Regions from separate parts of the Kitasatospora sp. NPDC050543 genome, predicted to be linked through region 1. Evidence: riboswitches for the same ligand, from Rfam matches in the RefSeq annotation. Region 1 holds a riboswitch; each other region holds the start of a gene.
The links. A riboswitch is a leader RNA that binds a small molecule or an ion and turns the genes downstream of it on or off. The one in region 1 is predicted to bind thiamine pyrophosphate.

Region 1 (3,267 bases):
AGGGCGCGCAGCTCGGTGCCGCGCAGCCAGAGCACCGTCCAGGACGCGTCGTCCGGCGAGCCGCGCCAGAGCATCCGGTCCTGTGCGGTGTGCCGCCCGGCGTACTGGACCATCCGCCCGAACTGCTCGGACCAGAAGTACGGCACCGGGTCGTACGGTGCGTCGGAGCCGAGCAGCGCGGCGGCCGCGGCGGCGCCGGACTGCAGGGCGTGGTCCCAGTGCTGGACGGCCAGCCGGGTTCCGAAGCGGGCGGACGGGTAGGAGACGCAGTCCCCGGCCGCCCAGACGCCGGGCAGCGTGGTGCGCAGCGTCCCGTCCGCCAGGATCGCGCCGGCGGCGTCCAGCTCGACCGCGGAGCCGGCCAGCCAGCCGGTCGCGGGACGGGCGCCGATGCCGACCACCACCTCGTCGGCGGCGACCCTGCCGCCGTCCTCCAGCAGCACCGCGCCGGGCTCCAGCGCCGCCACGCCGGCGCCGCAGCGCAGCCGCACGCCCGCGGCTTCGTACCAGGCGGTCATCACCGAGCCGATCTCGGCGGGCAGGGCGCCCGGCAGCGGCGCGGGGCCCGCCTCCACCACGGTGACCTCGCAGCCCAGCTCGCGGGCGGCGGTGGCGACCTCGGCCCCGATCCAGCCGGCGCCGACCAGCGCGAGCCGCAGGCCCGGGCGCAGCAGGGCGCGCAGCGCGAGCGCGTCGTCCAGGGTGCGCAGCAGGTGGGCGCGGTCGGCGCCGGGCAGTGCGGTCGGGACGGCGCCGGTGGCGATCACCAGGCTGCCGTACGGCAGCTCGCCGGCGTCGGTGTGCAGGACTCCGGGCTCCAGCCCGGTGGCCCGGCGGCCGGTGAGCAGCTCGACGCCCAGCTGCTCGAAGTCGATGTCCAGGGTGGTGGAGTCGCTCTTGCCGAGCAGGACGTCCTTGGAGAGCGGCGGCCGGTCGTACGGCGGGTGCGGCTCCTCACCGACCACCGTGATCCGCCCCCGCCAGCCCCCGCCGCGCAGTGCCGTCGCGCACTGCGCCCCCGCCAGGCCGGCACCGACGACGACCACCCGATCCGCACTGTTCAGCTCTCCCACGCCGCCACTGTACTGGCCGGGTGTCCACCCCTCGTACGCGCCTTCGGCGGGGGAGACACCCGGAGTTATGGTGGGTGCACCCTCATCACGGGAGCCCGGCGCACCGGGCTGAGAGGCGGGCTGACGCGGCCTGCGACCGTCCGAACCTGATCCGGGTCATACCGGCGAAGGGAGAGCAGCAGCTTTGACACGCATGGAACCGGCCGGGCACACCGATGTCGCGGTCGTCGGCGGCGGCATCATCGGCCTGGCCCTCGCCTGGCGGGCCGCCCAGCGCGGGCTGGGCGTGGTCGTGGTCGATCCGGCGCCCGGCGGCGGCGCGGCGCAGGTCGCGGCGGGCATGCTGGCGCCGGTCACCGAGCTGCGGTACGGCGAGGAGGCGCTGCTGGCGCTGGGGGTGGCGTCCAACGAGCGGTACGCGGCCTTCGCGGCCGAGCTGGAGGAGGCCACCGGCCTGCCGACCGGCTACCGCGCCTGCGGCACGCTCGCCGTCGCGCTGGACTCCGACGACCGGGAGGAGCTGCGCGAGCTGCACGCCTTCCACCAGCGGCTGGGCCTGGCCTCGCACTGGCTGACGGGCCGGGAGGCCCGCAGGCTGGAGCCGATGCTGGCCCCCGGGGTGCGCGGCGGCCTCCATGTGACGGACGATCACCAGGTGGACGGCCGGCGGCTGGCGGCGGCGCTGGTCGAGGCCTGCGAGCGGCAGGGGGTGGAGCTGCGCCGGGCGGGCGCCGTCGAGCTGCTGGCCGAGGGCGGGCGGGCCCGCGGCGTCCGGCTGGACGACGGCACCGGTCTGACCGCCGACGCGGTGGTGCTGGCCGCCGGGCCGCACAGCCACCGGCTGCCGGGCCTGCCCGCGGGGGTGCTGCCCGCGATCCGCCCGGTGAAGGGTCAGATCCTGCGGCTGCGCATCCCCGAGCCGTACCGCCCGTTCCTCTCCCGCAACGTCCGCGCCGTGGTACGCGGTCAGCACCTGTACCTGGTGCCGCGCGAGGACGGCGAGCTGGTGATCGGCGCGACCAGCGAGGAGCAGGGCTACGACACCACCGTCACCGCCGGCGGGGTGTACGAGCTGCTTCGCGACGCCCATGAACTCGTCCCCGGGATCACCGAACTGCCGCTGGTGGAGACCTCCGCCGGGCTGCGGCCCGGTTCGCCCGACAACGCCCCGCTGATCGGGCGGACCGCGCTGCCCGGGCTGTTCGCGGCGACCGGCCACTACCGCAACGGGGTGCTGCTCACCCCGGTGACGGCGGACCTGCTGGCCCAGGAGCTGGCGACCGGGGTCACCCCGGACCTCGCCAAGCCCTTCTCCCCCACCCGTTTCACGACAGAGGTCTGCTGATGAGCGACATCCCACTCACCGTCAACGGCGAGCCCCGCGAGGTGCCGGCCGCGACCACCCTCGCCGAGGTGGTGGCCACCCTGAGCAGGGCCCCGTCGGGCGTGGCCGCCGCGCTCAACGAGGCCGTGGTGCCGCGCGGCGCCTGGGGCGCCACCGCGCTCTCGCCCGGTGACCGGGTCGAGATCCTCACGGCCGTACAGGGAGGCTGAGCACGATGACCGACCTCGGGCCCGAGAGGCGCAGCAAGGGCCAGGACGACCCGACCGGGCCGGCGGACATGAACGACCGGGGCACCCGGACGGGCGGGGAGGTCCGGGACGACAAGGACCTCCTGACGATCGCCGGCACCGCCTTCTCCTCCCGGCTGATCATGGGGACGGGCGGCGCTCCGAGCCTGGACGTCCTGGAGCAGGCGCTGCGGGTCTCCGGTACCGAGCTGACCACGGTGGCGATGCGCCGGGTCAGCACCACCACCCAGGGCTCGGTGCTGGACGTACTGACCCGCAACGGCATCCGGATCCTGCCCAACACGGCGGGCTGCTTCACCGCCGGCGAGGCCGTGCTGACGGCCCGGCTGGCCCGCGAGGCGCTCGGCACCGACTGGGTGAAGCTGGAGGTGATCGCGGACGAGCGGACCCTGTTGCCCGACCCGATCGAGCTGCTGGACGCCGCCGAGACGCTGGTCGACGACGGTTTCACCGTACTGCCGTACACCAATGACGACCCGGTGCTGGCCAGGAAGCTGGAGGACGTGGGCTGCGCGGCGATCATGCCGCTGGGCTCGCCGATCGGTTCGGGCCTCGGCATCCGCAACCCGCACAACTTCCAGCTGATCGTGGAGAGCGCGGG
Region 2 (3,267 bases), on a different contig from region 1:
AGATCCATGTTCTCCTTGATCTTGTTCATCGGGACGTGGCCCGGGCCCTCGATCATCACCTGGACGTCGCGCTCACGCGCGATCCGTCCGAGCTCCCCGAGCGTCTCCAGCTCGGCGAACTGCGCCTGGTCGTTGGCGTCGGCGATCGAGCCGGGCCGCAGGCCGTCGCCCAGCGAGAAGGTGACGTCATAGGAGGCGAGGATGTCGCAGAGCTCCTCGAAGTTGGTGTAGAGGAAGTTCTCCTGGTGGTGCGCCAGGCACCAGGCCGCCATGATCGAGCCGCCGCGCGAGACGATGCCGGTCTTGCGGCGGGCGGTCATCGGCACGTACCGCAGCAGCACGCCCGCGTGGACCGTCATGTAGTCGACGCCCTGCTCGCACTGCTCGATGACGGTGTCGCGGTAGACCTCCCAGCTCAGCTCCTCGGCCTTGCCGTCCACCTTCTCCAGCGCCTGGTAGAGCGGCACGGTGCCGATCGGCACGGGGGAGTTGCGCAGGATCCACTCGCGGGTGGTGTGGATGTTGCGGCCGGTGGAGAGGTCCATCACCGTGTCGGCGCCCCAGCGGGTGGCCCAGGTCATCTTCTCCACCTCCTCCTCGATCGAGGAGGTGACGGCCGAGTTGCCGATGTTGGCGTTGATCTTCACCAGGAAGTTGGTGCCGATGATCGCCGGCTCCACCTCGGGGTGGTTCACGTTCAGCGGGATCACCGCCCGCCCGCGGGCCACCTCGGCCCGGACGTAGTCCGGCGAGAGCCCCTCGCGCAGCGCGATGAACTCCATCTCCGGCGTGGTGATCCCGCGCTTGGCGTACGCGAGCTGGGTCACCGCCACCCCGCCGCGGCCCCGCAGCGGGCGGCGCGGGCGGCCGGGGAAGACGGCGTCGAGGTTGCGCAGATCCCCGCCGCGCGGCGAGGTGTGCTTGATCCCGTCGTCCTCGGGGCGGGCCTCGCGGCCGTCGTACTCCTCGACGTCCCCGCGCTGGCGGATCCACGCGTCGCGCAGCGCCGGCAGACCGCGCCGTACGTCGGGCTGGTACGCGGGGTCGGTGTACGGGCCGGAGGTGTCGTACAGCGGGACGGTCCCGCCGTTGGTGAGGAGGACCTCGCGGTACGGCACCCGCAGGTCGGGGCGGGATCCCTCGCGGTAGGCCTTGCGCCAGGCCGGGGTCGGGTAGCCGGTGGCGGCGCTGCTGACGGCGCGCCGGGCAGACTTCTCCTGCGAATCAAACGTGGTCATCAGACCTTCTACTCCCTACGCCGGCATTACCCGGTCCAGGTTCCTGCGGTCGGCGCAGCCGCTGGTACGTGTGGTGACGTACCGTTCAGCGCCCTCTCAGCCCGGTGCTCCGAGCTCCCGTTGTGTGCGGACGGTTTTGCCCGCAACAAGACGTCCAACACCGTAGCGGCAGCATCCGCGCCGGTCCAGAGGGGGTCCGGGCAACGGTCACCGCCGGCCCGGTACCCCGGCGGTTGCACGGGCGGTGCCCGCGCGCATACCCGCGCGCGTACCCGTCCGCGAGGTCGTGATCCCAACGCAGTAGTCTCTCCCGCGCATGTGTTCACGTGCATGAGTGGCATGCAACCCAACACGTGCATCACCTCCAGGGGAACCAGACATGAGGGCCTCGCGCCTCCTCGCCGCCTCCGCGGCCATCACCGTGAGCCTCGGCATGGGTACGGGCATGGCAGTCGCCGCCCCGCTCGCCGACCCGACCGCGACCACGGTGCCGACCAGCCCCGCCGGCCCGACCGGCCCGACCACGGCGGGCGCCACCGCCCCGGCCCCGAGCGGAAGCACCACGCCGGCCCCCGGGCCCACCGGTACGGCCTCGGCTCCGACGTCCGCCCCTGCTCCGAGCGGCCCGGCCACGGGCCCGACCGGCGGGGCGGCCACCACACCCGCCGTCGCCACCGGGCAGCCCTGCCACCAGGACGGTCGGGTCCCGCTCAATGCCTCCTGGACCGGGCTGCAGAACGTCAGGCTGGTGAAGGGCGGGCCGGCCGCGGAGTCCACCCTGACCATCCGGAACACCTCCGGCCGCGCGCTGCCGGACTTCTCCGCCTACCTGGTGCTGAACTCCTCGCGCTCCCTCACCTGGGAGGACGACCTCACGATGGAGATCAAGCCGCCCGGCGGCGCGTGGAGTCCGATGCCGCTGGGCGAGCGACGTCCGACGAACCTGGGCAAGCCCAGGCCGTACCAGCTGGCCAAGGACGAGGTGCTGACGTTCGCTCTGCGCCTCACCGCCTCCGGCTCCCGGGCGGGCGGGGACGTCAGCCTGGTCTGGCTCAGCACCGCCAACCTGAGCGCCGCCGAGGCGGGGCCCGGCAACTGCACGATCTACACGGCGGATGCCCATGCCGAGTTCACCGTGCTGGACACCACGGCCCCGGGCCCCACCCCCTCGACCTCGGCCGACTTCGTCTTCCCCGCGCCGAGCGCCACCCGCCCGGCCGCCTCGTCCGCCTCGCCGGGCATCGCCCTGAGCCCCGTCTCGGCGAGCACCTCGACGAGTTCGTCGAGCACCTCGGCGAGCACCGCCTCGCGGACCGTCCCGCCGAGCCCTGCTCCGCCGAGCACCGGCAACCTCGCCCAGGCCGGCGGCCAGGGCGACGGGCTCGCCCACACCGGCTCCGGCTCCACCACCGCGATGGCGGTCGGCGGCAGCGCCGCCCTGACCGCCGGTCTCGGCACGCTCCTGGTGGCCCACCTGCGCAGGAGGCGCGCCTCGTCCTGACCCGGGGCCCGCCCGGCGCCCGTTCGTCATCCGGCGGACGGGCACCGCCCGTTCCCGCTGCGGGATGGCACACTGACCGGCATGGTGGGACTCACAGGCCGGGTCACCGGGACGGTCGGCCCCGGACTGGTGGGCGAGGTGCTGGTGCACGTGCGCGAGCGGCAGGGGACGGAGGCGTTCCTGGCGTACCCGGCCGTGCCCGGCGAGACCCTGCCGGTCGCCACGCCGGTGGTCGTGGTGGAGTACCAGCCGCCGCGCACGGTGTACGTCGCGCACGCGCTGGGTTGACGCCCCGAAGTCCTGCCGCCCGCCCGCCCGGTGGCGATCTTGACGCCGTCTTGACGCGCTGACGCGAAGTCAGGACGAAATGTCCTTCCAACTGATCGGCAACAGGCGCAGAATCTCGTGCTGCCACCGGTTCCGCGCCATCCTGCACAACAGAGCGCAGCCACGGATCGCCGGTGTGCCCTGAAGGGGGAATTCGCCGATGCTGATCGGCATCGCGGGGGCGGCAGTCGCCTCCATCGT
Region 3 (3,267 bases), on a different contig from region 1:
CCACCCCGCGCCCGTTCGAGACCCGGTTGATCCGGCGGTCGTGCACGCAGACCAGCTGCCCGTCCGCGGTCAGCCGGACGTCGCACTCGACGGCGTCCGCGCCCTCGTCGAGCGCCCGGCGGTACGCCGCCAGGGTGTGTTCGGGCAGTGCGTCGGAGGAGCCTCGGTGGGCGATCACCTGGACCTGCCGCGCGGTGCGGGACGAGGTGGTCGGGGAGAGGTCGGGAGCGGTCACACGATCAACGATAGGCGGCGGAAATGACGCAAAGGCGAAGGCGGCCCCAACTGCGGGGGCCGCCTTCGTCCGTTCGTATCCGTCGTCCGTCGTCCGCGCACGTCCGTCGTCCGCGCACGTCCGTCGTCCGGGCGCGTGCGTCGCCGAGGCGCGTGCGCCCCCGGGACGGGTCAGGACGCGGTCGGCGCCGTCGCCTTCGTGGTGCGGTTCAGCGGGCCGAGCGCCCAGGTGGCGAGGGCCGGCACCAGGAAGCCGAAGAGCGAGGCCGAGGTCCACTCCTGCGGGGTGAAGCCCAGCGCGCTCTGCGCGCCCGTCCACAGGTCCACCCACCAGGAGCCGATCGCCGACGGCGAGAGGAACTGGTACACGGCGAAGCCCAGCGCCCACGGCAGCAGCATCAGCCAGCGCGAGGGCGCCTGCTCGGAGAGGTCCCAGCCGCGGCGGCCGGCGCCGAGGAAGTAGTCCACGGCGAGCACGGCGAACAGCGGCACGAAGACCGAGCCGATCAGGCCGAGGAACGCGTAGTACGAGGCGGTGAACTCGGTGATCTGCAGCGCCAGCGCCGTCACCAGCAGACCGATCCCGCCGGTCAGCAGCCGGCGGTCGACCCGCGGGAAGAGGTTGTGGATCGACATCGCGGTCGAGTACACGTTCGCGAACGACTGGTCGCTCTCGCGCAGCACCAGCACCAGCAGGAACAGCCAGCCGGCCGCGACCCCGGTGAACGAGGAGAAGACGTCGCCGCCCGACTGGAGCAGCGCGATCAGGCCCAGCACGTAGCACCAGACCTGGGCGATCGTGTAGCCGGAGAACGAGCCCCAGAACGAGGCCTTCCCGGTGCGCGAGTGCCGGGTGTAGTCGGCGGCCAGCGGCACGAAGGAGATCGAGACCGCGATGATCGCGTCGGTGGCCCGCAGGAAGCCGTGCCAGTTGCCCGCGCCCGGGTCCGGGAAGCCCTGACGGCCCAGCTGGACGGTGAAGTACACCATCGCCACGCCCACGGCCGCCGCCACGTACCGGCGCAGCACGGCGATGGAGCCCAGCGGCCAGATCGTCAGGGCGGTCGTCAGCGCGCCGGCCAGCAGCACGAACAGCCACCGGTAGTCGGCGGTGCCCGCCACCGTCTGCGCGCCCTGCGCGATCACGGTGAGTTCGAACACGCCCCAGCCGATGCACTGCGCGATGTTGAGCACGGTGGGGACGTACGACAGCTTCGTTCCGAACAGCCCGCGCAGCACGGCCATGGCCGGCGCGCCCGTACGGGCCCCGATCAGCGCGGCCACGCCGAGGCTCGCGGTGCCGATCACCGTGCCGACGACGATCGCGAGCACCGAGGCGGTGAAGGACAGCTCGGCACCCGGCTCACCCAGCACCGTCGCGGCGCTGGTGAAGCCGATCAGGCTGACGCCGAGGTTGGCCCAGAGCGCGAACTGGTCACGGAAGGAGAGCGTGCGCGGCGGCGCGGTGTCGAGCACGAGCGGCGCCTCGGCGCGCTCGACCGGTCTTGGACGCTCCAGTACGGCGACATCCGAGTGAACGGCGTCGGACGGCTGGGGCAAATCCGTGGACGCGGACGCGCCCGAAGAAGAGGATGGCGAAGCAGACGGCATGGCCGATACTCCCTACGCCGGCATTACCCGGACAGGTTCCGGCGGTCAGCGCTCCCTCGCCGCCCACGTCACGGTTACCGTGGCGTACGGTCGATCAGCGCACTCTCAGCCTGGAATGGGGTCCAAGCTCCCGCGTGTGTCAGTTTGGAGCGTCAGGGTAGCCGGACCTGCGGTGAACGCCAAGGCCGGGCGGTGTGCCGTCCGGATCGCGGGACACGTCGGGGCCGCTGCCGGGCCGCTGCCGAAGGGCCGTCGGGTGGGTGGTCGGCCGGTGGTCGGGCGATGGTCGGGTACGGCCGTTCGGTCCGGCTAAGGATTCTTAGGAGTTCTTCAGAGGGCCCCTTACGGCAAACGAATCCGCAATACGAAAAACTATGGTTCCTGGTTCTGTCAGCTATGGAGGTCGTCCGTGAGCACCGAGCGCGAGAGTGGGTCCACCGGGCCGCAGGGGGATGGCACCCCGGCGGACGCCCGGGGGGCGGGGGAGCCGACGCCGACGCTCGCCTTCGGCAGGCTGAAGTCACCCGAGGCGGCCGGCGCGGTTGAGCCTGCGGCTCCTGCCCCTTCAGCCCCTGTTGCCTCTGCCGCCTCCGAGGTGCCCGCCGCGCCGACCGCAGCCGCGCCGGCCGCCGAGCAGCCCCCGGCGTACCTGGACGCCCCGCCGCCGGTCCTGCCACCGGCTGCCTCGGCCCCCGCCGCGCCGGCCCCCGCCGCGCCGGCCCCCGGCGCACCCGCCGGGTACCCGTACGCGGCGCCGGCGCCCGCCCAGGCCGTTGCCCACGATCCGTACGCGGCCGCCCGCGACCCGTACGGCGCGCCGCAGGACCCGTACGGGAACCCGGCCCCGGTCCAGGCAGCGCCCGCCGCCGGTCCCGCCGAGCACGCCGCCCACAGCCCGTTCGGTGCCGGCCAGCCGCTCGGCGGCTGGGGCGCCGCCCACGCTGCCGCCCACGGCGGTGGCCCGGGCGGGCCCGGCGTCCCCGGCTACCCCGGTGAGTACCCGGGCGGCGCACCCACCGGCCCGCGTAAGAAGCGCGGCGGCCTGGTCGCCCTGATCGCCGCCGTGGCGCTGGTCGCGGGCGTGGCCGGCGGCGCCGTCGGCGTCGTGGTCACCGACCACAACCAGCCCGGCAGCGCCTCCGCCAACGACCACCGCAGCACCACGGTCCAGGCCGGCAACAACCAGAAGATCGAGCGCGCGGCCGACTCGGTCGCCGGCATCGCCCAGAAGGCCCTGCCCAGCACCGTCACCATCAAGGCGCAGGGCAACGGCGAGTCCGGGACGGGTACCGGCTTCGTCTTCGACACCGAGGGTCACATCCTCACCAACAACCACGTGGTCGCGCCCGCCACGAACGGCGGCAAACTGACCGTCAAGTTCGCCGACGGCAGCAGCTACAGCGCCTCGGTGCTCGGCCGGGC

Region 2: linked by a shared signal. The riboswitch ahead of thiC (phosphomethylpyrimidine synthase ThiC) and the one ahead of thiO (glycine oxidase ThiO) in region 1 are both predicted to bind thiamine pyrophosphate.
Region 3: linked by a shared signal. The riboswitch ahead of ACIBH3_RS10110 (purine-cytosine permease family protein) and the one ahead of thiO (glycine oxidase ThiO) in region 1 are both predicted to bind thiamine pyrophosphate.

What each region holds. Positions count from the first base shown of each region.
Region 1 is NZ_JBITGZ010000013.1:35,311-38,577, forward strand. Features, by position in the region: gene ACIBH3_RS17860 (NAD(P)/FAD-dependent oxidoreductase) at 1-1,073, opposite strand, end outside; TPP riboswitch at 1,151-1,263, shown strand; gene thiO (glycine oxidase ThiO) at 1,267-2,418, shown strand; gene thiS (sulfur carrier protein ThiS) at 2,418-2,627, shown strand; gene ACIBH3_RS17875 (thiazole synthase) at 2,696-3,267, shown strand, end outside.
Region 2 is NZ_JBITGZ010000020.1:29,878-33,144, forward strand. Features, by position in the region: gene thiC (phosphomethylpyrimidine synthase ThiC) at 1-1,238, opposite strand, end outside; TPP riboswitch at 1,234-1,369, opposite strand; gene ACIBH3_RS23420 (hypothetical protein) at 1,618-2,739, shown strand; gene ACIBH3_RS23425 (hypothetical protein) at 2,821-3,027, shown strand; gene ACIBH3_RS23430 (SPFH domain-containing protein) at 3,227-3,267, shown strand, end outside.
Region 3 is NZ_JBITGZ010000006.1:174,264-177,530, forward strand. Features, by position in the region: gene ACIBH3_RS10105 (glycerophosphodiester phosphodiesterase family protein) at 1-235, opposite strand, end outside; gene ACIBH3_RS10110 (purine-cytosine permease family protein) at 406-1,794, opposite strand; TPP riboswitch at 1,838-1,989, opposite strand; gene ACIBH3_RS10115 (S1C family serine protease) at 2,255-3,267, shown strand, end outside.